3 regions of the Altererythrobacter arenosus genome follow, and region 3 is predicted to be linked to each of the others. Evidence: predicted binding sites of a transcription regulator. Region 3 holds the regulator's gene; each other region holds the start of a gene.
What was found. The regulator LexA, encoded in region 3, represses DNA repair genes until DNA is damaged. The targets are predictions, from matches to a motif close to GTTCCNCNCTTGTTCT.

Region 1 (10,163 bases), 850 kb from region 3:
CGCCCTCGGCATTGGTTGCGCAGCCCAGATCGAGCAGGGCACCAAGCTCTTCCCAGAGCCGGTACTGGGGATCGTCCAGCCGCTCGCGCAAGGTCGCGTGACCGAAGCCCCCGCCGAAATCGAGCTTCACCTGCGGATCGGTCAGCGCCATCAACCCGTCGGCATCGCGCTTGGCGATGATCAGACCGAGCGCATTACGAAATTCATTCGCGCCGGACAGCTTCGAACATTCGTCGCGCGGAGCAAACGGGCCCGCCTCAAGCCCGTCCGAAACGGTCGTCTTGGCAACACCCTCAATCGTCTGCTCGACCGAGTCGCGCAGTTGCTCGGACGGGGGCTTGCCCCGCTCGCAGGCGGCCAGCCCGAGACAGGCGATGATCGAAACTACCAGCGAAATTCTCATCAGAGCTCCCGAAAACTCATTCGTTCTCGGCTTCAACAGGGGGTTCGATCAGTTGTTCCGTCATATCGGCATCGCCCGAGGTGTAGCGTGGCGCGGATTCGACCAGCGGCACTTCCTCGATCTCGCGCTTGCCGATCTCGATGCCTTTCTCGGCGAGGCGCTTGCCCGATGACAGCACGTTGCGCTCGAAGCTGCCGACGAACTTGTTGTAATTGTTGACCGCACTCTCGAGCCCGCCCCCGACGCGCTTCAAATGCTCCGCCGATACGCGCAGCCTGTCGTACAGCTCCGCGCCCATCCGGCCGATCTCTTGCGCTTCGCGAGCAAGGCCGTCCTGCCGCCACACCTGCGCAACGGTGCGCGCGATCGCGACGAGGTTGGTCGGGGTCGCCAGCAGCACTTTCTTCTCGAATGCGAAGTCCCACAGTTCGGGATCGTGTTCGAGTGCCGCAGCCACGAAATGCTCGCCGGGTACGAACATCACGACATAGTCGGGCGCATCGTCGAACTGGCTCTGGTAGCTCTTGGCACCGAGCGTCTGGACATGGTTGCGCATCGACTTGGCATGGAGGTCGAGATGCCGCTTGCGCTCGCTCTCGTCATCGGCCTCGAACGCGGCCTGATAGGCGTTGAGCGAGACCTTGGAGTCGATCACCAGCTTCTTCTGGCCCGGCACATTGACGATCGCATCGGGGCGCAAGCGCCCATCTTCGGTATCGATCGAATGTTCGAGGTGAAAATCGGTGTGTTCGGCCAGCCCGCACTGTTCGAGCAGGTTCTGTAGAGCGCGCTCGCCCCAGCGCCCGCGCGCCTTGGGCGCATTGGTCAGCGAATTGCCGAGCCGTTGCGCCTCGCGCCGCACCTCTTCCTGCCCCTCGCGCATCGACTGGATAAGCCCGTGAAGCTGGCCGAAAGCATCGACCCGCTGTTTTTCGAGCGATTCGACCTGTTCTTCGTACTTCTTCAGTCGTTCGCCGACGGGATTGAGCAGCGCCTTGATCTTGGCCTCGCCCACTTCCTCCGACTGCTTGAAGCGTTCATCGGCGCGCTTGAGGAATTCCTCCTGGCTACGCGAAAGCACCTCGCCGCCAACCGCCTTGAACTGCGCGAGCATCTCTTCGCGCGCCTCGCGCATCAAGGCCATCTGCTTGTCGAAGTTTGAGGCATTCGCCTTAAGCGTGGCGAGTTCAATCTGCGCCTCGCCCAGTTCCTTGATCGCAGTCTTGAACTCGGCTTCGCGCTCCTCGGCCTCCCCTTCCGATTCCTTCAGCCGCGACCTGAGCTCGGCCACGGGGCGCGAGCCGATAAACCAGCCGAACACTCCACCAATCGCGAGCCCTAGAGCAAGCGCCAATAATGCCATCAACATCGGGTCCATCTGCAGAACATAGCTGGAACAATGAGGTCCGCCAAGTGGGCATTGGCGCCGTTTCGGAACTATCCCCCGCGCCGTTCGCTCTATTTGACGAAAGGAGATTTTTTCCATGTCTATCAAAGAGATGATCAAGGAGCACCCGCAAGTTGGGGCCGACTACAACGAGCAGCTAGGCGAGGCTGTGAGGCACGCGATGTATTGCGCCGCCATCTGCAATTCTTGCGCCGATGCCTGCAGCGCCGAAGAAGGCGACATGAGCGATTGCATTCGCGCCTGTTCGGATTGCGCCGACGTCTGCACGGCCACCTATCGCATCGCCACGCGCCGCACCGCCGGGAATGTCGCAGTGATCGAGGCGCAACTGCGCGCCTGTATCGCAGCTTGCGAGGCCTGCATTGACGAGTGCGCGAAGCATGACAACGATCATTGCCGTCGTTGCGCACGCATGTGCCGCGAGTGTGCCGACGACTGTCTCAAGGCACTTAACGGCATGATGCAGGCCGCTTGATCCTGCCATCCTGCCCGGAATGAAAAGCCCCGCCAGTGGCGGGGCTTTTTCGTCGGATGGGCGGTCAGGCTGCCTTGCGTAGCTTCTCGAGCTTTTTCAACGCCATCTGGCGCTTCAGGCGTGAGAGATGGTCGATGAACAGGATGCCTTCAAGGTGGTCCATCTCGTGCTGGATGCAGGTGGCCATCAGGCCTTCCATCTGCTCCTCGTGTTCTTTCCCATCGAGATCCTGGTAGCGCACCGTGCAGGTCGCGGGGCGATCGACATCGGCAAAGATTTCGGGGACCGAGAGGCAGCCTTCCTGATAGGTCGCGAGTTCCTCCGCCGGATCGACGATCACGGGGTTCACGAATACGCGCGGTTCCTTCTTGAGCGGCTGGTGGGTGTGTTCATGCCCGCCATGATTGCACACTTCGGGCTCGGCATCCGGATCCTCGGGCTGCAGGTCGATCACCAGCACGCGCTTGGGCACGCCCACCTGGATCGCCGCCAGGCCGATGCCGGGCGCGTCATACATCGTTTCGAACATGTCCTCGACGAGGGTTTTCAACTCGTCATCGAACACGGTCACGGGTTCGGACACGACCTTGAGCCGGGGATCCGGCACTTCCAGGATTTCACGAATAGCCATGGAGACGCAGATAGTCGCGTCGTGCGGTCTTTTCAATCCACCGGTCGCCGCGCGCGCAAGGCCTGCGCCAGCGTGCCTTCGTCGAGGTAATCGAGTTCGCCGCCGACCGGCAGGCCGTGGGCCAGCTGGGTAATGCGCAGCGGGAAGGCCTCGAGCCGTTCGGCGAGGTAATGCGCGGTGGTCTGCCCCTCGAGCGTGGCGTTCATCGCGAGGACGACCTCGTCGATCCCGCCTTCTTCCACCCGGCCGAGCAGGCTGGCGATGTTGAGGTCTTCCGGCCCCACCCCATCGAGCGCCGACAGCTTGCCGCCAAGCACATGGTAACGGCCCGAGAACAAGCGCGAGCGGTCGAGCGCCCACAAATCGGCGACATCCTCGACCACACAGAGCGATTTCCTGTCGCGGCGCGGGTCGGCGCAAATGCCGCACGGGTTCTTCGTGTCGACATTGCCGCAAGTGTCGCATTCCACCAGCGTATCGCGAACGGCACCGAGTGCAGTCAACAGCGCGGGAAGCGCCTGCTCGCGGTTCTTGACCAGCCACAGCACCGCGCGCCGCGCCGAGCGTGGCCCCAACCCGGGCAACCGCGCCAAAGCGCTCGCCAATGCTTCGATCTCTTGCGATGCCATGGGGTGACAGATAGGGGCCTGAGCGCGACCAAGAAAGGCCACAGGCAACGTCATGCGCATAATCTTCATGGGAACGCCCGAATTTGCGGTGCCGGCGCTCGAAGCGCTGCATGACGCGGCGCATGAGATCGTCTGCGTCTATACCCAGCCGCCGCGGCCGGCGGGTCGGGGCAAGAAGCTTCAGCCCTCGCCGGTCCACAAGACGGCCGAGCGACTTGGAATCGAGGTCCGCAACCCGACCTCGCTCAAGTCTGCCGAGGAGCAGCAACGCTTTGCCGCGCTCGACGCCGATGTGGCGGTGGTCGCGGCCTACGGCCTGATTCTGCCCCACGCCATTCTCGACGCGCCCAAACACGGCTGCCTCAACATCCATGCCTCGATCCTGCCGCGCTGGCGCGGGGCCGCGCCGATCCATCGTGCGGTGATGGCGGGCGACCCAACCACCGGCGTCACCATCATGCAGATGGAGGCGGGGCTCGACACCGGGCCGATGCTGGCGACGGTGCGGACCCCGATCGAGGACAAGACCACGGGCGAACTGACCGAGGAACTGGCCGAGCTGGGCGCGCAACTGATGGTCGGCACGCTGATCGACCTCGCGATGCTCCACCCGGTCGCGCAGGACGATGCGGAGGCCACCTATGCTCCAAAGATCGACAAGGCCGAGGCGCGGATCGACTGGTCACGGCCGGCCGAGGAACTGGTGCGGCAGATGCATGGCCTCGCCCCCTTCCCTGGCGCGTGGTGCGAGATCGACGGGGAGCGCGTGAAGCTGCTCCGTGCGGAGATGTTCGAGGGTTCGGGCGTGCCGGGCGAAGTACTTGACGACGATCTTGCCGTGGCTTGCGGATCGGGCGCGATCCGGCCGCTGCGCCTCCAGCGCGCGGGCAAGCCGGCGATGGATCGGGCCGATTTCCTGCGCGGTCGTCCGGTTGCAAAGGGCACCATCCTGCCATGACCCGTTTCGCGCTCACGATTGAATTCGACGGGACGCCTTTCGTCGGCCTGCAGCGCCAGACGACCGGCCCGAGTGTGCAGCAGGCGATCGAGGAAGCCGCCGAGCGCGTCACCGGCGAGACTGTCACGCTGCACAGCGCAGGGCGCACCGACACCGGGGTCCATGCGCTCGCGATGCGCAGCCATTTCGATCTTGAGAAAGACATTACGCCGTTCCGCCTAATGGAAGCGCTCAATGCGCACTTGCGGCCCGATCTGATCGCCATCACCCATTGCGAAACCGTAGCCGATGACTGGCACGCGCGCTTTTCCTGCATCGGGCGCAGCTATGTCTATCGCATCGCCAATCGCCGCGCGCCGCTAACGCTAGATCTCCATCGCGCCTGGCAGGTTGCTCCCGAACTTGACGAGAAGGCGATGCACCGCGCGGCGCAGGCGCTGGTCGGGCTGCACGACTTCACCACTTTTCGTTCGGTCCAGTGCCAGGCAAAGGACCCTGTGAAGACGCTCGACCGGCTCGACGTCGAACGGGACGGCGAGGAGGTCCGCATCCACGCGGCAGCTCGCAGCTTTCTCCACCACCAGGTCCGCAGCATGGTCGGCTGCCTTGCGCTCGTCGGCATGGGCCGGTGGCGCGAGGATCAGTTAGCCAAGGCGCTGGAGGCAAAGGACCGGCAGGCGCTCGGGCTCAATGCACCACCGCACGGTCTCTATTTCGTCGAGGCCATCTATCCCGCCGATGCCTGACCTAACGTCACCCTAGCCATCGCATCGCACCGCGCGTAACGTTGCTGACTGAAACTGAGTTCTTTGGAGGAATCGACATGAGCACCACCGGCAAGCAGCTATTCACCACGCTCGAAAGCAACGGGACGCTCACAGTTGAAATCGAGGAAGTCACCTTCCCCGACCCCACCGGAAACCAGGTGCTGGTCAAGATGGAAGCGGCGCCAATCAACCCGTCCGATCTCGCGATCCTGACTGGTGCGGCCGATCTCGAGAACGCCGAATATTCGCCCGGCAAATATGTCGCCAACATGCCCGAGCCATTCAACACCGGCTCGAAGGCGCGCCATGGGCAGAAACTGCCAGCCGGAAACGAGGGCGCGGGCACCGTCGTCGCGACCGGTGACAGTGACTACGCCAAATCGCTGATGGGCCAGCGCGTTGCCTGCGTACCGGGCAACGCTTTCAGCCAATACGCCATCGCCGATGCTGCCATGTGCCTGCCGCTGGGCGATCACAGCGCCGAGGACGGGGCAAGCTCCTTCGTCAACCCGATGACCGCGCTTGGCTTTGTCGAGAATGCCAGGATGGATGGCGCCAAAGCGATCGTCCACACCGCAGGGGCCTCAAACCTCGGCCAGATGCTGGTCAAGATCTGCCAGGAGGACGGTTTCGAATTGGTCAATATCGTCCGCAAGGCCGAGCATGTGGAACTGCTCAAGGGGCTCGGCGCGAAACATGTCGTCAACTCGTCCGACGATGATTTCATGGCGCAACTCCGCGACGCGATAGACGCGACCGACGCATTCTATGGGTTTGACCCGATCGGCGGCGGACAGGCGGTCGACAATGTGTTCAAGGCGATGGAGCAGGTCGCGGTCAGCAAGATGACCGAATATTCGCGGTATGGTTCGAACCAGCAGAAGCGCATGTTCATCTATGGCCGGCTCGATTTCGGCCCGACGATCCTGACGCCAAGCTATGGTTTCGGGTGGACGCTGTCGGGTTGGCTGCTCTTCCCCTTCCTGCAGTCGGCGGGGATGGAAACGGTGATGCGGATGCGCCAGCGCGTGCTTGAAAACCTCACGACCACTTTCGCCAGCAGCTACAAGAAGCGGGTCAATCTCGAAGAGATGCTGACAAAGGACGCGGTGACCGATTATCGCGCGATGAAGACCGGCGAAAAGTACCTCGTCACGCCCTGGAGCTGATCGCCTAGGGCTTGTCGAACGCCTGCTGGATCGCGGCGGGATCGGTGATTCCGCTGGCCAGCAGCAGCATCAGCAGGATCCGCGACTTGGCCGGGCCAAGCGAACGCGCGGCGATGAAACCGCGCGCATCGTCATCGACCTCGACATTGCGGTCGACCAGGCCTTCGTCGACCCGGCTCGAGCGCACCACGGGCACGCCCGCAGCCGCCGCCTGCTGCAGCGCATCGAGGACACAGCGCGGCGCATTGCCCTGCCCCATCCCGGCGAGCACGATGCCCTGGCAGCCAATTCCGAGCAGCGCCTCGACCGGCTGAGCGTCCATCCCCGCTCCGGCGATCAGGATTGCTACGCGTGGCAGCTTTTCGGGCCACGCAAACCGGGCCTTTTCGCCTGTTCTGGCCGCCGGACCGAACCAATCGAGCGTGCTCGGCGTCACCCGTCCCAGCGGCCCGCGCGGAAATCCCTTGAACGCGTCGATATTGCTCGTCGCCGCCTTGCGCACGTCCCGTGCGGCGAAGATCGTATCGCCCATCACCACCAGCACGCCGCGATCGCGCGAAGCCGGATCGCTCGCGACACGCACCGCATTGGCGAAATTGCGCATGCCATCGCTGCCCACCGCGTCAGCCGGTCGCATCGCGCCGACCAGGATCACCGGCTTGCCGGGTTCGAGCGTCTGGTCCAGCAGCAGCGCGGTTTCCTCCGCCGTATCGGTGCCGTGGGTGATGATGATCCCGCAAATCGCGTCATCTGCCTGGGCCCGCACGACTTCGGCATGCAACCGGTCCCACACCGGCCAGTCGATATCCTGCGAGCCGATACTGGCGATCTCGACGGCATCGAGTTCAGCATCGATACCGAGCGACTTCACCTCGCGCAGCATGTCCTCCGCTGCGATCTGTCCGGGGCTGTAGCCGCTGCCAAAGGCCGAGCCTCCGCTGCCCGCAATCGTGCCACCCGTGGCGAGAACCCTGATCCTGCTGGTATTCATCAACGCGCCGATAGCGCTGCAATCGGCACAAAGCCAATCAGCAATTGATTTTGAACGAATCGACGCTAGATAGCCCCCACTTGCAAAGCGAGCCGCGGGGCGATTAGCTCAGTTGGTAGAGCATCTCGTTTACACCGAGAGGGTCGGCAGTTCGAGCCTGTCATCGCCCACCACCGCCGTTCGCTGTAGTTGCAAGAGCTTCGAATAGCGGGAGGAAGCTATCCACGAAGCTCCCTACGACATCGCAATAGTGGGCTGCGGTCCGGCTGGACTCGCGGCCGCGCTCGCATTGCACCGCGATGGACACCGAATAACATTGTTCGAGCGCTTTGCGGAACCGCGACCGCTTGGTTCGGGGTTGATGCTGCAACCATCCGGCATGGCGGTATTGCACCGCCTCGGCGTTGCCCATGAAGTTGCAAAGCGCGGGGCACGAATAGACGCCCTGTTCGGCCTCAACGAGCATGGCCGCATCGCGCTCGATGCGCCCTACTCAAGCCTTGGGATCAAGGATGCATTCGGATTGGGTATCCATCGCGCGAGCCTTTTTTCAGTCTTGTTTGATGCAGTCCAGATCGTCGCGTTGCCGATCCTTACCGGACATGAGGTCAAATCCAGTCACTCCACGACTGTTGGACGGGTCCTGGAATTTGCCGACGGATCGCGCTCGCGCCCGTTTGACCTTGTCGTCGATGCGAGCGGTTGGGGCACGCAGATCGAGGCAGGTAAGAACCATGGGCTATTGCCATTCGGCGCCCTTTGGGCATCGCTCCCGGTGGGTGAGAACGATAGCTTTGCCCGAAACCTGCTTGAACAACGCTATCGCCGCGCTTCGCAGATGGTCGGTGTGCTTCCGATCGGTTCGAGGGGCGCTAATGATCCCGACGAGGTTGCATTCTTCTGGTCCCTACGCCGAGCTGATCACGAGAAGTGGCGCGCCAGCGCCTTGGACCAATGGAAGGAGGAAGTGCTTTCGCTGTGGCCTCAAGTGGAGTTCCTGCTCGACCGCATCGACAGCCACGACGATCTCACCTTTGCTCGCTACGCCCATCGGACAGCCAAGCGAGTGCAAGGCAAGCGGCTGATCCGCATCGGCGATGCGTGGCACTCCGCCAGTCCGCAACTTGGACAGGGGGCCAACATGGCATTGCTCGATGCCTGGGGTCTCGCACTAGGACTCCGGGAGGGTCGCACACTTGACGAGGGGTTGAGGCTGGCGTCAGCGTGGCGGGGCGATCATGTCGCAATCTACCGGTTCGTGACCGCTGCCTTCACACCGATGTTCCAGTCGGAAGCGTCTCTTTGGCCGCTGTTGCGCGATCGGGTGCTGGCACCCCTTTCAAGAACTGGCCCAATCGCCGCGCTACAGGCGCGATTGATGTCAGGTTTGTTCGGCTGGCCCCTCGCTCAGCTGGGACTTGAGCTGCCCGAATATTCTGAGATGGCCTCCTCGATCGCCACGCGCGCTTCCTCGCTGTCCCAGTGATAACCGCCCGCGACGCGAAACACTTCCTGCCCGGCCGCATCGTAGAGCACGGTGACCGGCAAGACCCCATCGAACGCGAAGCCGAGCTTGTTCTCGGTATCCAACCAAGGTTCGAGATTGCGGAAATTCCGTTCGGCGAAGAAGGGTTCGACCAGTTCAGCACCCTTCATGTCCTGGCTGACCGTGATGACCCGCAGTTCGTCGCCCATCTCATCCGCCAGCGTGTCGAGCATGGGCATCTCGACCACGCAGGGCGCGCACCAGGTCGCCCACAGGTTGAGCAGGACCGGCTTGCCCTGAAGCGCGCCGAGATTGAGCGTCTTGCCCGCCGGATCGACCACCTCGACCGCCGGCATCAGCTCGCCAACGTAGCTGCGGTCAATTTCCCCGCTCAAGCCCTGCTTGTCGCTCGCCAACTCGCCCTGTTGTTGCGCTGCATCGTCCGGCTCTCTATCGCAGCCAGCCAGAAGCAGCGCCGAGGCGAGTATTGTGAGCGATAACCGTAAGGACACGGGCGTCTCCAACCAGATGTGGGGGGGCAGGTTCGCAGAGGGACCTAGCGCGATCATGCGCGAAATCAATGCTTCGATTCCCTTCGACAAGGCCTTGTGGCGGCAGGATATCGCGGCATCGAAGGCGCATGTCGCCATGCTCGGTGCGCAAGGGATCGTCTCGGACGAAGATGCAGAGGCCATCGGCAACGGGCTCGATCGTGTTGCCGAAGAGTATGCCCGCGACGGCGTGCCTGAGGACTGGGACCTCGAAGACATCCACATGACTACCGAGAGCCGCCTCGCCGAATTGATTGGCCCTGTGGCGGGTCGCCTGCATACCGCGCGCAGCCGCAACGACCAGGTGGCGACCGATTTCCGCCTGTGGGTGCGCAATGCGATCGACGAGGTCGATGCGGGGCTGGTGGCGTTGCAGCGAGCCCTGGTCGCGCGCGCCGACGAACATGCCGCCAGCATCATGCCCGGCTTTACCCACTTGCAGACGGCGCAGCCCGTTACACTGGGCCACCACTTGATGGCCTATTACGAGATGATCCGGCGTGATCGTTCGCGCTTTGCCGATGCGCGCAAGCGGCTGAACGAGAGCCCGCTGGGCTCCGCCGCGCTGGCCGGCACGGGCTTCGATATCGACCGCGAAGCGACCGCCACCGCCCTCGGATTCGACCGACCGGCCGCCAACAGCCTCGATGCCGTGTCCGACCGCGATTTCGCGCTCGATTACCTGATGGCAGCGA
Region 2 (10,163 bases), 390 kb from region 3:
GTCGCGGTGGGGTTCGGCGTCCGCACTCCGGAACAGGCTGCCGAAATCGCCAAGGTGGCCGACGGCGTCGTGGTCGGCTCTGCCTTGGTCGAGTTGGTTGGCGAGCATGGCATTGAGGCGCCCGCGAAGCTGCGCGAACTCACCTCCGCGCTTGCCGAAGCGGTGCATTCTGCGGCAAAGGCCCCCGCGAAAGGTATTGGCGCATGAACTGGTTTACCCGCGTCCGCAATTCGATCGGCTGGCTGCCCAAGCGCAGCACCGAGAAGGACCTCTGGATCAAGTGCCCCTCGTGTCACGAGATGCTGTTTCAGAAGGAATATGCGGACAATCTTTCGGTCTGCCCGCGCTGCGAACACCACGGGCGCATCGGCGCCGACGAACGGCTGGCGTTGCTGCTCGACGAAGGTTTCGACGTCCTTGAACAGCCCGAGGTCACTGAAGACCCGCTCAAGTTCAAGGACACCAAGAAATACACCGACCGCCTTAAGCAGGCGCGCGCCAAGAATCCGCATGCCGATGCCTTCAGTGTCGGATCGGGCACCATCGACGGGCATCCGGCGGTCGTGGGCGTACAGGACTTCGGCTTCATGGGCGGATCGATGGGCATGGCGGTCGGGACGGCCTTCTGCGCCGGCGCAGAGCGCGCCCTGACCCGCAAGTGCGCCTATATCGTCTGCACGGCAGCCGGCGGTGCGCGGATGCAGGAAGGCATTCTCAGCCTGATGCAGATGCCCAAAGCGACGGTGATGACCCGGCGGCTGAAGGAAGCAGGCCTGCCCTATATCGTCGTCCTGACCGATCCGACCACGGGCGGCGTCACCGCCAGCTATGCCATGCTGGGCGACGTCCATATCGCCGAACCGGGCTGCCTGATCGGCTTTGCCGGTCAGCGCGTGATCCAGGACACGATCCGCGAGAAACTGCCCGAGGGGTTCCAGCGCGCCGAATATCTGCACAAGCACGGCATGGTAGACATGGTGGTGCACCGCAAGGACCTGAAGGCGCAGCTCGCCACGCTGCTCGGCTACCTCCAGCCCGCCAAGGCTGCCTGACCCGCGCATGAAAGACTTCGGACGCTCGGACGATCCGCGCGTCCAGGCGCAGCTCGACCGGCTGGCCGCGCTGAGCCTGCCGCAGGGGCGGCTCGGGCTGGAAACGATGCGCGCGCTGATGGAGCGGCTCGGCAATCCGCACCGCTCGCTGCCGCCGGTGTTCCATGTTGCGGGGACCAACGGCAAGGGATCGACCTGCGCTTTCCTGCGCGCCATGCTCGAGGCGGAGGGGTATCGGGTCCACGTCACCACCAGCCCGCATCTCGTGCGCTACAACGAACGGATCCGGATCGCGGGCGAGCTGATTTCTGACGAAGCGCTGGCGGAATTGCTCGAGGAGGTACTCGACGCCGGAAGCGACCTCGCGCCGAGCTTCTTCGAAGTCACGGTCGCCGCAGCATTCCTCGCATTCTCGCGCACACCTGCCGACGCCTGCGTGGTCGAGGTCGGGCTCGGCGGCCGCTTCGATGCGACCAATGTGCTCGAAGCGGAGGCGCTTGCCGCTTGCGGCATCGCCTCGCTCGGCATCGATCATGAGCGCTTCCTGCTGGTGCCGGAGGACGGCGTGCCGCAAGAACCGATCGCCCGCATCGCCTTCGAGAAGGCGGGGATCGCGAAACCGGGTGTGCCGCTGGTGACGCTCGACTATGCGACGGCACCGTCCAAGGCGGTGATCGATCAGGCGATGACCGCGGGCGCGCGCCCTGCGCTGCGCGGCCTCGACTGGCATTCAGCCGCCGACGAGGGCGGACTGCACTATTCGGATCGTCACGGATCCCTCAACCTGCCTCAGCCGGGGATGCCAGGGCCGCACCAGCCGATAAACGCCGCGCTGGCGGTTGCCATGCTCCGCCACCAGCAGCTGGTAAGCGTATCGCCAGAATCGATGGCGAGCGGTCTTGGCTCGGCCAGCTGGCCTGCACGGCTGCACCGCCTCGAACAGGGACCATTGACGGGGGCGCGCGAGGTCTGGCTCGATGGCGGTCATAATCCCAACGCGGCAGCGATGCTCGCCGCCCATTTCCAAGGCCAGAAGTTGCACCTCGTCATCGGCATGATCGAAGGCAAGGACCCGCAAGGTTTCGTCGAGACACTGGGCGCGATCCCGCTCAGCACAACTGTCGTGCCGGTGCCGACCCATGAGTGGTTCGGGGCCGACGCGTTTTGTCCGGTAGCGACATTTGCTGATGACGTTCCCGCCGCCCTCGATGCATTGCCCGACGACGGCGTACCCGTACTGATCGCCGGTTCGCTCTACCTCGCAGGCGAGGTACTGCGGCTCAATGACGAGCTGCCAGACTGAGCTATTCGGCCGGGACGGTTCCGGCTTCGGGTGCCACGATCCCAGCCCGCTTGCCGAGGCGCGCCTGCCGCATCCATTCTATAATGCAGAGCACCACGGCGAACATGCCGATCAGCGTCGTGAGGATGAAGACGTCGAAATAGCCTTGCTCCTCGATCATCTGGCCAAGCGCGCCACGACCGAGGGTCCCGACCAGCAGCGTGAGCGACGACAGCAGGGCGTATTGAACCGCGCTATAGCCCTTGGACACGATGCTCGAGAGATAGGCCACGAACGCTGCGCCCGCCACGCCAACGGCAATGTTCTCGCCCGCGATCGCCATCATCAGCTTCGACAGGCGCTCGTCTCCGCCAAGTTGCACCACCAGCCAGGTGAAGCCGGTGTTGTCGGCGACCGTCTGCATCACCGCTCCGCCCCGCGCCAGATCGGCATAAAGCAGGTTGGTCACGGCAGCGAAGAAAGCGCCCAGCGTTAGCGTCAGCATCCGGCCGATGGCTGTGAGCAGATAGCCGCCCAATGCCAGGCCGATCAGCAGCGCGCCGACCCCAAAGAACTTGGAAGCGACCGCGACCTCGTCCTTGGTGTACTGCAACTCGCCGAGGTAGAAGGGATAGGCAAAGCTGCCCCAGATGGCGTCGGTAATGCGATAGGTGAGCACCAGCGCGATTACGATCACCATCGCCCAGCCGAGCCGCCCGATGAGGTCGGTCAGCGGCAGGACAAGCGCGCGATAGAGGTGATCCATCGCCCTGTCGGCGCTGCTTTGCGCTGGCACCGGCTCGGCCAGCAGATTGGTGCCCTTGCTTTCCTGCCGCACCAGCCACGCTGCAATCAGCGACGGAACGACCACCGTTGCGATCACCACAAGCGGGCCCATGGTCGAGATGAATTCGACCGAATCCGGCCGTGCTTCCGGGTTGCTGGAGAGCGAGCGAACCATGAAAATTCCGACGGTGAGCAAGGCCCAGCCCCACAAGAGGCCAACCGCGCCCAGCGCATAGGCTCGCAGGCGCGGTTCGATCTGGCCTGCCTTGCGCAGACCGTAGGGGTCAGCCCTGTCCTCGTCCGACAGCGCGGCTTGCGCGCTGGCATCCGCATCGGGGGCCCACAGTCCGAGGAAGCCAACCACCAGCATCAACGCGCCCATCGAGAGATAGACCGTTGGCCAGTCGGTCCGCTCCGCCAGGAACAGTGCGAGGGCGCCGCCCACCAGCGCCGCTATGCGATAGCCCATCTGGTAGACGGTCGAGAGCAGGTCGATCGTCGCGACCTCGTCCGCGACGTCGACACGCCAGGCGTCGATCACCACGTCCTGCGTTGCGCTGGCGAAGGCCGCAAGCCCCGCCAACAGGCTGAAAATGCCGATAGTCTCGTTGCTTGGGGCGATGAAGCTGAGCGAGGTCAACGCAGCGCCGATCAGCAATTGCGCGGTGACGATCCACTGTTTGCGCTTGCCGAGCCTGCGCAATCCCGGGATGTCGATGCGGTCGAGCGCCGGAGACCAGAGAAACTTGAAGGCATAGGCCAGGCCGATGAGCGAGAACACGCCCATCGTTTCGAGATCGATCTCGCCGCTGTCGGACAACCAGGCATAGAGCGTCCCCAGGACCAGCGCGTAGGGCAGACCCGCGGCAAATCCGAACAGGAGCATGTAGCCGGTCTTGCGGTTGGTCAGCGCCAACCCGAGCGCCCGCCAGGTGGATTTCCTCTTCTCAGCAGCGACCTCGGCCATTCCCTAGCGTCCTTCCCGAATTCCCGAATTTCTGCGACACTACGCAGCCTGTGAGGAAATAGGAACGCTGCAATGAACGGCGCCGATACGAAATCACCAAGTTTGCGGCCGACACCCGGCCAACTGGCTCTGGCCGAGAATATCGCGCGGGGCGAATCGCGCAGCAGCAGCGAAATCGCCTATGTGCCGACCTCGGTTTATACCGATCCGGAGCATTTCCAGCGCGAGAAAGCCGCGCTGTTCGACCGCATGCCACAGGTCCTGTGCGCCTCGGCATTGCTCCCGGAACCCGGCATGGCAGTACCGCACGACGCAACCGGCCGTCCGCTCCTGATTACGCGCGATGCCGAGGGCCAGGTCCATGTCTTCCTCAACGTGTGCCAGCACCGCGGGACACGGCTGGTCGAAGGAGACGAGGTGCAATGCACCAAGCGTCTCGTCTGCCCCTATCACGCCTGGACCTATCGGCTCGATGGGGAGCTGCTCGCCCTGCCCCGGCCCGACACTTTCCCCGGCATGGACAAGGCGGATTACGGCCTCGTCGAATTGCCAAGCCGTGAAGCGGGCGGGCTGATCTGGTTCTCGCCGGTTGCCGACGCCGATTTCGCCCACGCCGATACACTGGGCGAGGATTTCACCGCCTTCGGCATGGCCGAGAGTTACATGTTCCGGCGCAAGCTTCACACGGTGAAGGGCAATTGGAAGCTGATCATGGATGCTTTCCTCGAAAGCTATCACGTGCTCCGCTTGCATGCGAAGACCATTGCCCCGTACTTCAAGGACGGAATCACCAGCGGCGACCAGATCGGGCCGCACCAACGCGCTGCGGTGGGTCGGCTCGAAGAAATGGAGGGCGTCAACCTGCAGGACATGGCGCAACTGCGCCGGGTGGTGACATTCGCCTATCAGCTGCTGCCTGCGACGATAATCGTGCCCAGTCCGGACTACGTAAACGTGATGGTGCTGATGCCGCAGGCGCACGATCTGACCTTGGTCGAGGATTTCATGCTGATCCCCGAGAAGCCAGCAACCGACAAGGCGCGCGACCACTGGGAGCGTAGCTGGGCGCTACTCGACGGCGGTGTGTTTGCCAGCGAGGATTTCCGCGCCGCCGAACTGGGCCAACAGGGACTCGAGACCGGCGCAATCGATCGGCTGACGATCGGAACGCTGGAAGGCGGCATCTCGCGCTTCAACGAAATCGTCGAAGAGGCGTTGCGCAGTGTGAATTGAGGGCCTACTCGCTAGGCAATGCCGAATACCCCCCAACCAAATGACGAGCGCCCCGAAGGCGAACGCATTGCCAAGCTTCTGGCACGTGCGGGGGTCGCGAGCCGCCGCGAAGTTGAACGAATGATCGGCGACGGCCGCGTCGCAATCGACGGGATGATTCTCGAAACGCCTGCGACGATTCTCAAGGACCTGAAAGGGGTTACGGTTGACGGCAAGCCGGTCGCCAAGCCCGAGCCGACCCGCCTGTTCGCATTCAACAAGCCGACCGGATTGATCACGGCCGAGAGCGATCCGAAGGGGCGCGCGACGATCTACACCGCCCTTCGCAATGCCCTGCCGCGAAACGCGCCAAGGTTGATGCCGGTCGGCAGGCTCGACCTCAATACCGAAGGCCTGCTGCTCCTCACCAACGATGGCGAGCTTAAGCGCCAGATGGAGCTGCCATCATCCGGGATCCCGCGCACCTATCGCGCCCGCACCTTTGGCGACATTACCCAGGAAGCTCTTGAGGAGCTGATCGACGGGATCACCATTGACGGTGTTCATTACGGCTCGATCGATGCCAATCTCGAGCGGCGCACCGGGCGCAACCAGTGGATCGAGATGACGATCACCGAAGGCAAGAATCGCGAGATCCGCCGCGTGCTGGAACATCTCGGCCTCCAGGTCAGCCGCCTGATCCGCACGGCCTATGGCCCGTTCGAACTGGGCGAACTGCCGCGCGGTCGGGTCGAGGAAATCCGGAAACACGATATCGGTCGGTTCCGCAGCCAGCTGAAGAAGCACAGCTTTCCGTGAGGATCATCGCCGGCGAATGGCGCGGCCGCAAGCTTGTCGCGCCCAAGGGTGAGGCGACGCGCCCGACCGCGGACCGGACCCGCGAGACGCTGTTCTCCATGCTCACCAGCCGCCTCGGTACATTCGAGGGGCTCAGCGTCGCGGACCTGTTCGCGGGATCGGGGGCGCTGGGGCTCGAAGCACTGTCGCGAGGGGCCGACAACTGCCTGTTCGTCGAGCAGGAGCGCGATGCTCTGGAGGCAATCCGCGCCAATGTCGCGACGCTAAACGCGCGGTCACGCAGCACCGTCAACGCGGGCTCGGTCATGGCGCTCGGCCCGGCCAAGGCGCCGCACGATTTGGTGCTGCTGGATCCTCCCTATGGCACCGGCGCGGGATCGGTGGCGCTGGACCGACTACTCAGGCTGGGCTGGATCGGCCCGGCCACTTGGATGGCGCTGGAGACCGCCGCTGACGAGACGGTCGATGTCAAAGGGCTGGATGTCGTCGCTGACCGTCGTGTCGGAAAGGCCAAGCTGACTCTCCTGCGGCTGGCGGCCTAGGCCAGACTCGGCGCCACCAGGACCATTACCACTCCGACGAAAAGCGCGACCGTATATCTGTGCATGAGGTTCCTCCCTCGATGTGCAGCCCGGTGCGCGACGAACGCTCGGCGGCCCCTTCCCCAAGGAACGACCCGAAAGTTGGACGGATTTTTCCTTTTAGTGAAGGGAGTTAGTCGAGCAGAGTCGCGCACCAGCCACTGCCGAACGAGACATGTGTAGAAAACGCGATGAAGTGCTCACACCCGCGGACTCGGAAAAAGGCGGCCGCGCCATGGCACGACCGCCCCTTCCCACCGTTCGCCCGAGCGGCTCGAGCGCGACGAAACTCGTCGATCAGTTCCTCGGCTGCTCGGCCGGAAGCGGTTCGTCAATCTGGCTCGCAGGCTTGCCCGGCCAGTAGCTCAGCGGGCGATTGCCCCATTTCAGGCCGGCTTCACGCGGATTGATGCAGCTGTCTTGGTTGTCACCCATACACACAGCATAGGTCTGGCCATCCTTGCTCACCTTGGTGGCTTGGCCCTTGGCGTTCGTTTCGACCACCTCAAAGCCTTCCTTGGTCATGTGATGCTCGGCGAGCGCCGGGCTAGCGGAGGCGAAAGCGACGGACACGGCGCCTACTGCAATCAAATTCTTCATGGGTTTGAAACTCCTGAGTGTTTCCCGTTATCGCACCCAACGGGCCAGCCCACTGCTAGGTTCCGAAATCGGATTTTCTCCGAGGAAGGAGCTTGCGGGAACAGGCCGCGTTCTCTACCTGTTCGCAAACATCCGAAATGACCCGAGAAACCCTCCCCCAACGGCGAGACGACGCCCAGATCCCGGCCTATGCTGCGCGCCTGAATCCGCCGCAGCGTGAGGCCGTGCTGACGACCGAGGGACCCGTGCTGATGCTTGCCGGGGCAGGAACGGGCAAGACTGCGGCGCTGACATCGCGGCTTGCCCATCTCGTCGCAACCGGCCGCGCCTGGCCGAGCCAGATCCTGTGCGTGACCTTCACCAACAGGGCTGCGCGCGAAATGCGCGAACGCGTTGCCGGACATCTCGGCGAGGCAGTCGAAGGGATGCCCTGGCTCGGCACCTTTCACTCGATCTGCGCGAAGATGCTGCGACGCCATGCCGAACTGGTCGGCCTCGAAAGCAATTACACGATTATCGACACGGACGATCAGTTGCGGCTGCTCAAACAGTTGATCAATGACAACGACCTCGATGAGAAGCGCTGGCCCGCGCGCCAGCTCGCCGCGCTGATCGATCGCTGGAAGAACCGCGGGCTCAATCCCGAAGATCTCGATGCGGTCGAGAACGAGAGCTATGCCAATGGTCGCGGGCAGCAGTTCTACAAGCTTTATCAGGAGCGGCTGAAGGCGCTCAATGCCTGTGATTTCGGCGATCTGCTGCTCCACATGCTCAACATCTTCCGCCGCGAACGCGATGTGCTCGAGAAATACCAGCGCCAGTTCCGCTACATTCTCGTTGACGAATACCAGGACACCAATGCGGTCCAGTATCTGTGGCTCCGGCTGCTCGCGCAGGATCACAAGAACATCTGTGTCGTCGGGGACGACGATCAGTCGATCTATTCATGGCGCGGGGCGGAGGTCGCCAACATCCTGCGTTTCGAGAAGGATTTTCCCGGCGCCAAGGTGGTCAAGCTGGAGCAAAATTATCGCTCGACGCTGCATATATTGGGCGCCGCGTCCGGCCTTATCCGCGCAAATAGCGAACGCCACGACAAGACGCTGTGGACCGAGCATGACCACGGCGAAAAGGTACGTGTCGTTGGCGTGTGGGACGCGCCGGAGGAAGCGCGCCGCGTCGGGGAGGAGATCGAACGGCTTGAGCGCGAAGGCGCAAGTCTCGACCAGGTAGCGATCCTCGTGCGTGCACAATACCAGACGCGTGAGTTCGAAGACCGCTTCATCCAGATCGGCATCAATTACCGCATCATCGGGGGTTTTCGTTTCTACGAACGCGCCGAAATTCGCGATGCGTTGGCCTATCTGCGGGTGATCGCCCAACCTCAGGACGATCTCGCCTTTGAGCGCATCTACAACCAGCCCAAGCGCGGGCTCGGCGCCAAGACGCTCGAGAAGATGCACCAGCATGCCCGCCGCACCGGCATGCCGCTCGCCGCCGCTTCACTGCAACTGGCCGACAGCGACGAACTGCCGGCTCGCGCCGCCAACACCATCGGCGGGCTGCTTCGCCAGTTCCTGCACTGGCGCGAACAGTCTGATCAGGTCACTCCCGCCGACCTGCTTCGCATCGTACTCGAGGAATCGGGCTACAGCACGATGCTCGAGAATGAGAAAACCGCCGAAGCCAAAGGGCGCCTCGAGAACCTGTCCGAACTTGCCCGCGCGATGGAGGAATACGAGACTCTCGGCGATTTCCTCGAGCATGTCAGCCTGGTCATGGACAATGATGCAGCCGACGACGGCGAGAAGGTCACCATCATGACGATGCATGCCGCAAAAGGGCTGGAATTCGATCATGTCTTTCTCCCCGGTTGGGAGGAAGGCGTGTTTCCTTCGCAGCGGGCTATCGATGAAGGGGGATTGGCCAGCCTCGAAGAGGAACGAAGACTCGCCTATGTCGCGATCACCCGCGCTCGCCGTCGCTGTTCTATATTCCATGCTGCCAACCGTCGCATCTACGGCCAATGGACCAGCAGCATTCCGTCGCGCTTTATCGAAGAACTCCCTGACGAACATATCGATCAGGAAACGACCCTCACCGGCGGCGCATCGCTCTGGCGCGCGAACTGGACCGAGCAGGAAGACCCTTTCGCCCATGTCTCGCAAGCGCGGCCCGAACGCAGCACTGCTCGCGGGCCAGGCTGGCAGCGCGCGCTCGCGACGGGCTATGAGACAAGGCCGGCGCGGGTGCAGGAGAACAAGCGCTCTGCTGCAAGTTTCGCGGCCAAGCCCCGCACCGACATCGCCATCGGTGCACGCGTGTTCCATGAGAAGTTCGGCTACGGCACTGTGACAAACCAGGAAGGGAACAAGCTCGAGATCGATTTCGAGCATTCCGGCACCAAGCGGGTGATCGACAGCTTCGTGAAACTGGCGGATTGATTCCGCGCCAGGACGTTCTCGACACGGCCATTGCACCAGCCGACTGGCTGCCGCATGGTTTCAGCGATCGCCTGCCGATCGAACGGGTGGAGAGCACAATGGCGGACCTCGAAACATCGTCGCAAGCGATTGGCGATTTCGTGACTATAGTGCGCAGGGGACGCATCGCCGAGGTTACCTTCGACCGCGGCGACCAGCTAAACGCGCTGTCCATGCAACTCATGAGAGAGTTGAAAGCCGCCGCCGAGGAACTGTCGGGTGACACACACTGCTCAGCGGTTGTCCTGGCTGGTGCGGCGGTCTTTACCGCTGGGGCCGATTTGCGGGATAGCGAGTTAAGCGAGCGAGACTCCATGACCCTGCTTGAACAGCGGGCGGCAGTTCGGCTTGGCCCGGATCTGTGCGACGCTTGGGCGAAGC
Region 3 (10,163 bases):
CCGGTATTGGATACACCTTGCTGACCGGATCGCAGGTGCCGACTGTGCGTAGCTGTATCGCGGCCTTGCTGGTCCTCGGCGCGGTGGCATTGGGTCGAGATGCGCTCTCGCTGCGAATGGTGGCGGTCGCCGCAGTCTGTGTGATGATTCTCTGGCCGGAATCGATCGTCGGCCCAAGCTTCCAGATGAGCTTTGCCGCGGTCATCGCCATCGTTGCGCTGCATAACTCGGCTCCGGTGAAGCGCTTTCTGGCGCCGCGAGAGGAAGCCAGGGTTATTTGGTTCGCACGCCGCAGCGTGATGTTGCTTGTCACGGGATTGGTGATCGAGATCGCGCTGATGCCGATCGTTCTGTTCCATTTCCATCGCGCCGGAGTCTACGGCGCGCTGGCCAACGTGATCGCGATTCCGCTCGTTACCTTCGTGTCCATGCCGCTGATCGCGCTGGCTCTTGTGCTGGACATCGTTGGAGCAGGAGCGCCGGCGTGGTGGCTGGTGGGACATTCGCTCGACCTGCTCTTGTGGTTGGCGCATGTAACCGCCTCCCAACCGGGCGCGGTGAAGCTGATGCCGCAAATGAGCGATGGCACCTTTACACTGTTCGTCGCCGGGGGCCTCTGGATTGGACTGTGGAGCGGACGCGCCAGGCTTTTGGGACTGATCCCGGCGGGCTTCGCGACGATCCTGCTTCTGCTTACGCCGGTCCCTGATGTCCTGATCTCCAGCGACGGGAGGCATGTGGGGATCACCACGCAAGACGGCCGTTTACTGAGTCTGCGCGACAGTCGATCGGATTACGCCCTCGAGAACCTGATGGAGTTGGCGGGTGTCGAAGCGGAGCCGATTCCGCTGGAGGATTGGCCGACGGCGGGTTGTACCAGCGAATTCTGTGTCCTCTCGCTTGAGCGGGGAGGCAAGACCTGGTCCCTACTCATGGCGCGCAATCGCGTGCGGGTAGAGGAACGTGCGCTGGCCGCTGCCTGCGAGCGGGCCGATATCGTTATCGCAGATCGCTGGCTGCCGTCATCATGCCGTCCGCAGTGGCTCAAGGCCGATGCGCGCTTTCTTGAGCGCTCGGGCGGTTTGTCGCTCGATCTGGAGAATGGAACGATCACCAGCGTCGCCTTGAGCCAAGGCAAACATGGCTGGTGGCGCGGCGCCGATTAGCGGTTGAGGCCAACGGGCCAGATCAGTGATAGCGGCGCAAGAGCCCCGCGAGCTTGCCCTGCACGACCACTTCGTGCGGATCGTAGACCTGCGGATCGTACATGCCGTTGGCCGGATCTAGCCGGATCTTGCCGTTCTCGCGCCGCAAATACTTGAGCGTCGCTTCCTCATTGCGGACCAGTGCGACCACGATCTCGCCGTCTCGCGCCGTATCGGTCCGTCGCACCAGCGCGAAGTCGCCGTCGAAAATTCCGGCCTCGATCATCGAGTCGCCCGAAACTTCGAGCGCGTAATGCTCGCCCGGCCCAAGCAGCGCCGCAGGTACCGGCATCGAGGACTGCCCCTCGATCGCCTCGATAGGCGCGCCGGCCGCGATCCGGCCATGCAACGGCACTTCGATGATGTCGTTGGCCGGTTCGCGTGCAACCGCCTTGGTGGCCAAAGCCATGGTGATAGCGTCATTGGCGGGCATGGGGCGCTTGGCTGCCGGCGTCACATCCTCAGGCTGCTTGATAACCTCGAGAGCGCGCGCTCGATTGGGCAAGCGGCGAATGAAACCGCGCTCTTCCAGAGCGGATATCAGGCGATGGACGCCCGACTTGCTTTTCAGGTCGAGCGCATCCTTCATCTCTTCAAAAGAGGGCGAAATGCCCGTCTCTTCGAGCTTCTGCTGAATGAAGCGGATCAACTCGTGCTGCTTTGCCGTCAGCATGGCGAAAATCTCCCTTGGTCGCCCATTGTCGCCGGTTATTTCGCGCACCGATAAGGTGAACGAATGTGGAACAATTAGGAAACGATTTTCAGCAAGTCAAGCTATTCAGCCATTTTCCAACAGGTAGCATTCGACCGCTTCACCTGCGGATATGGGCGAAGCATCGATACCGCGAGCAATCAGACAATTGCTCGCAGCGAGAGCAGCCAGTGCCGAGGAATCCTGCGAATCGGCCGGTGTCACCGAAAGCCCGTCCCAAGACCCGCGAATGAATTCCTGCCGCGAACCACCGGCCGGAAGACTGCAACCTGCCTTCAGCGTAACCAGCCGCGGAAGAGTTTCGGCCGCACCCATGGCCGCCCTGACGCTGGGCAGAACGAACAGGAACGCGGTGACGAAGCTCGACACCGGGTTGCCGGGAAGGCCGAAGATGAGCTGATTCTCGCGCTGTGCGATGAGCAACGGCTTGCCAGGCTTCATCGCCACCTTCCAGAAATCGAGCGATGCGCCCCATTCCTCCAGTGCAGGGCGGATGAGGTCATGATCGCCGACCGAGGCGCCGCCGCTGGTGATCACGAAATCGGCTCTTTCGGCACTCGCAAACGCATCGACCAACGCCTGGCGATCGTCGGGGACGGGCCCGATGCGTTCCACGCGGCACCCCATCCGGGCGAGCAGGGTTGTTAGCATGGCGCCATTCGAGGCAGGGATCTGGTGCGGAGCGCAATCTTCCGGGGTCACCGAAAGTTCATCACCACTATCGATCACTGCGACCAGCGGAGCCTCATGTACGGGCAGGGTGGAGTGACCGGCGGTAATTGCGAGCGCCACCTGGGCAGCGCCGATCCGAGATCCGGCACCAAGCACCAGATCGCCTTCGGAAAAATCGAATCCGCAAGTGCGGACGTGTTTGCCGCGACCGGGCATGTCCTCGGTACAGCGAAGATGATCTCCGGTGCGTTCGGCGTTCTCCTGAATGAGCACCCGATCGGCTCCAGCGGGCATGTGCGCGCCGGTCGAAATTCTCACCGCCTGACCATCGATCAATGCGCTGCCAAAGGGGGCGCCCGCGCGACTTTCTCCGATCACGGTCCAGGGTCCGTCGCCCACTATCGCGTAGCCATCCATGGCAGACAGGTCGGCGGGCGGCTGGGTGCGGCGAGCATGGAGGTCTGAAGCGAGGTAGCGCCCGGCGGCCGCCGCCGCATCGAGCTCCACCACCGGCATCTTGGGTGCGAGGGCGAGGGCGCGCGCCTGCGCCTCCGCAACGCTGAGCATGGCGCTCAAGGGCGTGCCTCCGCTTGCCAATGGCCGGACTTCCCGCCGAGCTTTTCGAGCAAGCGAACCTCCTCGATCACCATCCCTTTATCGAGAGCCTTGGCCATGTCGTAGATTGTGAGAAGCGCCACCGTGGCTGCGACCATGGCTTCCATCTCTACCCCGGTTCTGGCCGTGAGCGAGGCGGTGGCGGTGACGCGCACGCCGCCTTCCTCGAAGGCGAAATCAACAGTTACTGCGTCGAGTCCCAGCGGATGACAGAGCGGGATCAGGTCTGAAGTCTTCTTCGCCGCCATGATCGCCGCAATGCGCGCGGTGCCGAGCACGTCGCCCTTGGGAGCATCACCAGCCTTGATCGCGGCGAGCGCGGCATCGCTCATGCGGATAAAACCCCCGGACACCGCCTTGCGAAGCGTTTCGGGTTTGGCGCCGACGTCCACCATGTGCGCGGCTCCACTGTCATCGAGGTGGGTCAATTTGCTCATTCGCTTGCTCATCACCGGTTCGCTCAAATCCTACTGGATGGAACACATGGAACACAGTCAAAGAGAAGGAAACCGCCAAGTTTCGACCACGGAAAATCTGAAGGGCGACAGCAGGCGAGTGCGCGGAGACATCTGGGCATGATGGCACGCCTCGCGGCAGTAGGACAGGTCAGCCGTGCAACAGCGCCTTGGTAGCAGCAGATACATCAGCTTGCCGCATGAGGCTTTCCCCGACGAGGAAGCTGCGCACTCCGTTGCGTGCCAGCCTCTCGCAATCGGCATGCGAATTGATACCGCTCTCGCCGACAAGCAACGCACCTTCAGGGGCGAGAGGAGCTAGTCGCTCGGTAGTTGCCAGATCGGTCGTGAATGTTTTGAGATCGCGATTATTGACCCCGATCAGACGTGAGTTGAGCCGCGCGGCGCGTTCCATCTCTGCCTCGTCATGGACTTCGACCAGCACATCCATTCCGCGTTCCAGCGCGGCCGCCTCGATCTCCAGCATCTGTGCATCGTCAAGCGCCGCGACGATGATGAGAATGGCATCTGCACCGATACTGCGGGCTTCGGCGACTTGCCACGGATCGATCATGAAATCCTTGCGCAGCACCGGAAGATCGCAGGCAGCCCGCGCCTCGATCAGAAAGTCCTCGTGCCCCTGAAAATAGGGCGCGTCGGTAAGGACCGAGAGGCAGGCTGCACCGCCCGCTTCGTAGGCACGCGCATGATCCGCTGGATGAAAATCGGCACGAATGAGCCCTTTGGACGGAGAAGCCTTCTTGATCTCGGCAATCAACCCATACCGGGCTGCGCTCGCTGCGCGCAGGGCGGATTCGAATCCACGCGGTGCGGTCTGGCTCACGGCTGCATGGTCGAGAGCGGTTACGGAGCGCTCGGCGCGGCGCTGACCCACCTCGACCGCCTTGCTGGCACAAATCTCCTGCAATTTGTCCATCGTTATGCGGCCATTTCGATCCAGCGCGCCAGCAGGCTTTCGGCGGCGCCGCTGTCAATCGCCTCGCCCGCGCGGTTGGCAAGCTCTGCCCAGTCTCCAGAGTCTCCGGCGACCATCAGGGTTGCTGCAGCGTTGAAGCAGACCGCGTCGCGATAGGGGCCGGGCGCTCCGCCCAGCAGGGCTTTGAGCGCGGCCGCATTGTGTTTCGCATCCCCACCGCGGATCGCCTCGATGGGCGCCTGCGGCAAGCCTGCCATAGAAGCATCCAACCGGCGCATCTCGAAATCATTGCCGACGACATCGGCCAGCTCGTTGCCACCTGCGAGGCTCAGCTCGTCGAGTCCTTCGTCGCCTGACGCGATAAAGGTGCGTTCGGTGCCGAGCTTGGCCTTGGCCTCGGCATAGATCGGGACGTAGCCGGGGCGGGCGATTCCGATAAGCTGGCGCTTTACCTCGGCAGGGTTCGACAGTGGCCCCATCAGGTTGAAGATCGTGCGCTTGCCCAGCTTCTGGCGAATGGGTTGGATGCGCCCCATCGCCGGGTGGTGGTTCTTGGCGAAGAGGAAACAGATGCCGATTTCGGCCAATGTCCTTTCCGCCGTCCGGCCGGCGGCCTCCATATCGAGGCCCAGCGCCTCGAGCGTATCGGCGGCGCCCGATTTGGACGAGGCTGCACGGTTGCCATGCTTGGCGACCGGAATGCCGCAGGCAGCAACCACCAGGCTGACCGCGGTCGAAACGTTGAGCGTGTGGTGACCGTCGCCGCCGGTGCCGCAGCAATCGACCGCGTTGTCCGGAGCCTCGATAGGGATCAGGCGTGCGCGGAGCGCTCGTGCGGCTCCGGCGATCTCGTCGGCGGTTTCGCTGCGCTCGGTCATGGCAAGCAGGAAACGCGCAATCTCTTCGTCGCTCGCCTCGCCATCGAGTATCCAGCCGAAGACTTCCTCGGCCTCTTGCTCGTTCATGTGCGGAACGGCGAGCGGCAGCGTCTTCATGCGGGTACCCCGGCGTCGAGCCCGCACAGCCTGAGGAAGTTCGCCAGCAGGGCATGCCCGTGTTCGGTGGCGATACTCTCCGGGTGGAATTGGACGCCGTGAATAGGCAACTCGCGGTGGCGGAAGCCCATCGTGTAGCCGTCGTCCGAAGCGGCGTTGACCAGCAAATCTTCAGGCTGATCCTGCACTACCAGGCTGTGATAGCGCGTTGCGGTGAAGGGCGAGGGGAGGCCCTCGAAAACGCCGGTGCCGTCATGGGTGACCGGCGAGGTCTTGCCGTGCATCAGGCCGCCACGCTCGACCCGCCCGCCGAAATGCTGGCCGATCGACTGGTGGCCGAGGCATACGCCGAGCAGCGGTTTGCCTGCATCCGCGCAGGCGGCAACAAGATCGAGGCTGATGCCGGCCTCATTGGGTGTGCAGGGGCCGGGCGAAATCAGGAAGCCCGCGGCGTTGGTGCGCAGAGCGTCTGCCGCGCTCATCGCATCGTTGCGCTCGACCCGCACCTCTGCGCCCAGCTCCATCAGGTAATGGACGAGGTTGAAGGTGAAGCTGTCGTAATTGTCGATGACGAGGATCATGGTTCCAGCGCCTTTGCCGCTGGGGACCGGCGGATCAAGAGAGTTTTGCTATCAGCCACTCTTGCCGGCAAACCTGTCGGTGGCCCGCACCAAACCGTCGGTGAGGCCCGGCTCGGTGTAGAGATGCCCCGCATCGGGCACGATCTGCAGCTCGACTTCGGGCCAGGCCTTCTTGAGATCATAGGCCGCCGCGGGCGGCGTGCAGCAGTCGTGACGACCCTGCACGATCACCCCGGGAATGCCCTTGAGCCGATGGGCATTGGCGAGCAGCTGGCCCTCTTCCAGCCAGCACTTGTGGCGGAAATAGTGGTTCTCGATCCGTGCGATGGCGAGCGAATTCTCGCCCATCGCGGTCTCTTCGATCATCGCCTCATCAGGCAGCAGTGTGACGGTGTTGCTCTCCCACCGGTTCCATAGCTCCGCTGCCTTGCGTTGGGTGGTCTCATCGCCGGTATTGAGCAGGCGGTGATAGGCTTCGGTCAGGTCGCCGCGCTCCCCCTCGGGCACGAATTCGACCAGGGCTTCCCACGCTTCGGGATAGAGTTCGCTCGCGCCGTATTTCATCAGCCAGTCGAGTTCGGTCTGACGCGAGAGGAAAATGCCGCGCAGCACCAGTTCGGTCACGCGTTCGGGATGGGTCTGGGCATAGGACAGCGCCAGCGACGAGCCCCAGCTCCCGCCGAAAACCATCCAGCGCTCGTGGCCACACATTGCGCGCAGCTTTTCGATATCGTCGACGATGTCCCAAGTTGTGTTGTTGTCGAGGCATGCAAATGGCGTCGAACGCCCGCAGCCGCGCTGATCGAACAGCATTATGTCGTAAAGCTCAGGGTCGAACTGGCGACGCTGTCCGGGGCTGCATCCCGCGCCCGGGCCGCCGTGCAGGAACACGACCGGCTTGGCCCCCGGCGTGCCGCACCTTTCCCAGTAGAGGACATGCCCGTCGCCGACGTCGAGCATGCCGCTGTCGTAAGGTTCGAGCTCCGGATAAAGGCCGCGTTCGTACTGCATCACTTCTCTTTGTTGGTCACGACGATCATCGGGCCGATCCGGGCGCCACTGTCGATTCGCTCGGCCAGCGGATCCCATAGCGACGATACGGTTCCGTCGAGATACAGGGCATTGGCGATCTTGAGCTCGTCGCGGAAATAGCGCGCCAGTTGCCCGAAACTGACCGGACCTTCGGTGATGACGAAATGCGCGTGACCTTCGGCATCGATCCCGACCCCGTTGCGCACCGTTTTGGACGGCCCATCGTCCTGGAATTGCGGATGCAGCTTCCCGTTGATCAGGAGCATCGGCCCTGATTGCGTTCCAAACCTGGGGCGGTCGCCGACCGTTCGGAAGAAGTCGTCGCTGGTCTTGATTTCCCACTTTCCGTTGGTGCCGTAAAAGACGCCATTCGGCTTCATGTGGAAATTGCCGGTGCCGTCGGCGAGGTTGAGTTCCTTCAACCGTTCGGCGTCTTCGACGTAATAGCCGATCGGTTTGCCATCTTCACCGTACATGCCGGCATTGACAGCGAACGCGACATTGACCGCTTCTTCGCCCAAGGATTCGCCATAGGCGCGCAGCGAGCGGAATGGATCGCCCTCCGCGTTGCCCAGAACGGTCTTGATCGCATGCTTGGCAGGATCGGCAACGCAGTGGGTGTAAGGAACATCTTCGAAGATCGTCACGCTGCAGGGCGACTTGGCCTTGCGGGCGGCCTTCATCTCCTGCGAGCCCTTGCCGATCTCGGTGCGAACGACAGGCTCGCCGCCTTGCTGCATGTCGCAGGCGGCCAACAACAGAAACGCTGCGCCGAGAAATGCTGCCGAACCGAATTTCACTGACCATACCTCGCTTCGCTGGCCACGCGGGCAGCTTCGCGCGCTGCCGCGATCAGCGCTCCCGCCTTGGCCTTGCATTCATTGAGTTCGTAATCGGGATCGCTGTCGGCAACGATCCCGGCGCCGGCCTGAACATGCATGGTGCCGTCCTTGACCACCGCCGTTCGCAGGACGATGCAGCTGTCGACCGAACCGTCGGGCGCGAAATATCCAACCCCGCCTGCGTAGGCACCGCGCGTTTCGGGCTCTAGCTCGGCGATGATCTCGCACGCCCTGATCTTCGGCGCGCCGGAAACGGTGCCCGCCGGGAAACCGGCGAACAAAGCATCGAGCGCATCGCAATCCTTGGCCAGTCTGCCCACGACATTGCTGACGATGTGCATCACGTGGCTGTAGCGCTCGATCGTGAAGCTATCGGTGACCTCGACCGTACCGCGCGCGGCAACGCGCCCGACATCGTTGCGGCCCAGGTCGAGCAGCATGAGATGCTCGGCGCGCTCCTTGGGATCGGCCAGCAGGCTTGCCTCGTTGGCGCGATCTTCATCGGCAGTGGCACCGCGCGGCCGCGTCCCGGCTATTGGGCGGATAGTGACTTCGCCATTGCGCACGCGAACCAGGATTTCCGGGCTCGAACCGACCACGGCAAAACCGGGCAGGTCGAGAAAATAAAGAAAGGGCGACGGATTCACCCGGCGCAGCGCGCGATAGAGGTCAAAGGGCGGCAAGGGGAAGGGGCAGGTGAAACGCTGCGCAAGCACGACCTGGAAGATGTCGCCCGCGACGATGTACTCCTTCGCCCTTGCGACGAGTGCCTTGTAATCGTCGGCGGCTAGCACGGGCTCCAGCGCCATTTCCGGCAGCGCGCCATCGCGGGTCGCGACCGGCGCCGCCTGGGTAAGCGTGCGCAAGACTTCGTCGATCCGCTCGCCCGCGCGCAGGATCGCAGCCGCAGGGTCAGAGGCTTCCCAAACGGGTGCGATGCAGAACAGTTCATTGGTAAGCCCGTCGAACACGAGGATCAGCGTCGGACGCACAAACAGCATGTCGGGCAGATCCAGCGCGCTTTGGGGCGCACGCGGCAGGTCTTCGACCAGACCGATCGTCTCATAGCCGAAGTATCCGACCAGGCATGCGAGCGCAGGCGGAAGTGCGTCGGGGACATCGATCCGGCAGTCCTCAGCCAGCTGTCGAAGTTCGGCCAGACTGTCATTCGCGCAGGCGACGAAAGCCTCGCGATCATGCCTCCACGAACGATTGACCTGTGCAGATGCCCCAGAGGCACGGAACACCAGATCGGGATCGAGGCCCAGCAGGCTGTAGCGCCCGCGCACTTCACCGCCCTCTACCGATTCGAGCAGGAAGTCGCCGCGGCCCGGCTCGATCAGTTTGGCTGCGGCGCCCACCGGTGTTTCGGTGTCGGCGATGACCCGCCGCCAGACGAGCGCCGGCCGGCCGTCACCTAGCTGGCGTTCGGCACTCTCGGCATTCTCTGGCAGGTATGCGTCCAGGGTGGCCTCGTCAGCTCTCGCCGGTCAACTGCTTGCGAACCGCGTCGATCGCGGCGTCGTTACGCTCGACGCCCAGCTCATTGCGCATGGCAGCAACCATCTGGTCGGCCAGCTCGTCACCCAGTGCGCTGCGGAGGTCGTTCTTGGTGGCTGCCACCAGCGGATCGTCGGCGGCAATCGGCTGCACGACGATGTCGTCCAGATCGACGATGAACCAGCCCACATCGTTATTGGCCTCAAGCTTCTTGGTGGTCCCTTCAGCCATGCTGAACAACAATGCCATCGGGGCAGGGATCTGCTGTGAGCGAGCGGCCAGTTCCTGCCGGTCGAGGTTGATCGCTTCGACGGGAGGGAGCGAGGCCTTTTCCTGCCGCAGCGCGGCGGCAACGGTATCGCCCTTCTTCACCCGAGCAAGGACCCGGTCGGCGGCTTCACGCGACTTCTTGGCGCCTTCCGAAAGTCGCCACGCCAAGGTGAGGTCATCCTTGATCTCGTTAAGCGGCGCAGTGGCCGAGGGCGTGATTTCGCCAACTTCGAAGACGATGAACTGCTGGCCGCGCACGACTTCGGCGAGCTGTGGTTCGCCCTCTTCCATCTGGAAGGCAGTGTCGAGCGTCGGGCGAAGCACTTCCGGAGTGCCGCTGTTGGGCT

Region 1: the regulator LexA is predicted to act here: its motif matches at 1,786-1,801, upstream of P7228_RS02345 (DNA recombination protein RmuC).
Region 2: the regulator LexA is predicted to act here: its motif matches at 7,409-7,424, upstream of P7228_RS12175 (ATP-dependent helicase).

What each region holds. Positions count from the first base shown of each region.
Region 1 is NZ_CP121106.1:449,466-459,628, forward strand. It holds gene P7228_RS02340 (hypothetical protein) at 1-403, opposite strand, end outside; gene P7228_RS02345 (DNA recombination protein RmuC) at 420-1,781, opposite strand; gene P7228_RS02350 (four-helix bundle copper-binding protein) at 1,888-2,286, shown strand; gene def (peptide deformylase) at 2,351-2,917, opposite strand; gene recR (recombination mediator RecR) at 2,950-3,546, opposite strand; gene fmt (methionyl-tRNA formyltransferase) at 3,599-4,504, shown strand; gene truA (tRNA pseudouridine(38-40) synthase TruA) at 4,501-5,250, shown strand; gene P7228_RS02375 (zinc-binding dehydrogenase) at 5,328-6,440, shown strand; gene P7228_RS02380 (asparaginase) at 6,445-7,431, opposite strand; tRNA gene P7228_RS02385 (tRNA-Val) at 7,529-7,604, shown strand; gene P7228_RS02390 (FAD-dependent oxidoreductase) at 7,679-8,917, shown strand; gene P7228_RS02395 (TlpA family protein disulfide reductase) at 8,839-9,429, opposite strand; gene argH (argininosuccinate lyase) at 9,446-10,163, shown strand, end outside.
Region 2 is NZ_CP121106.1:2,452,124-2,462,286, reverse strand. It holds gene trpA (tryptophan synthase subunit alpha) at 1-207, shown strand, start outside; gene accD (acetyl-CoA carboxylase, carboxyltransferase subunit beta) at 204-1,052, shown strand; gene P7228_RS12205 (bifunctional folylpolyglutamate synthase/dihydrofolate synthase) at 1,060-2,355, shown strand; gene P7228_RS12200 (AmpG family muropeptide MFS transporter) at 2,357-4,087, opposite strand; gene P7228_RS12195 (aromatic ring-hydroxylating oxygenase subunit alpha) at 4,160-5,320, shown strand; gene P7228_RS12190 (pseudouridine synthase) at 5,339-6,118, shown strand; gene rsmD (16S rRNA (guanine(966)-N(2))-methyltransferase RsmD) at 6,115-6,660, shown strand; gene P7228_RS12180 (hypothetical protein) at 6,997-7,299, opposite strand; gene P7228_RS12175 (ATP-dependent helicase) at 7,437-9,743, shown strand; gene P7228_RS12170 (enoyl-CoA hydratase/isomerase family protein) at 9,740-10,163, shown strand, end outside.
Region 3 is NZ_CP121106.1:2,843,413-2,853,575, reverse strand. It holds gene P7228_RS14205 (ComEC/Rec2 family competence protein) at 1-1,166, shown strand, start outside; gene lexA (transcriptional repressor LexA) at 1,189-1,878, opposite strand; gene P7228_RS14195 (molybdopterin molybdotransferase MoeA) at 1,984-3,156, opposite strand; gene moaC (cyclic pyranopterin monophosphate synthase MoaC) at 3,162-3,641, opposite strand; gene trpC (indole-3-glycerol phosphate synthase TrpC) at 3,811-4,596, opposite strand; gene trpD (anthranilate phosphoribosyltransferase) at 4,599-5,591, opposite strand; gene P7228_RS14175 (anthranilate synthase component II) at 5,588-6,172, opposite strand; gene pip (prolyl aminopeptidase) at 6,224-7,183, opposite strand; gene P7228_RS14165 (phosphodiester glycosidase family protein) at 7,183-8,004, opposite strand; gene trpE (anthranilate synthase component I) at 8,001-9,500, opposite strand; gene P7228_RS14155 (peptidylprolyl isomerase) at 9,523-10,163, opposite strand, start outside.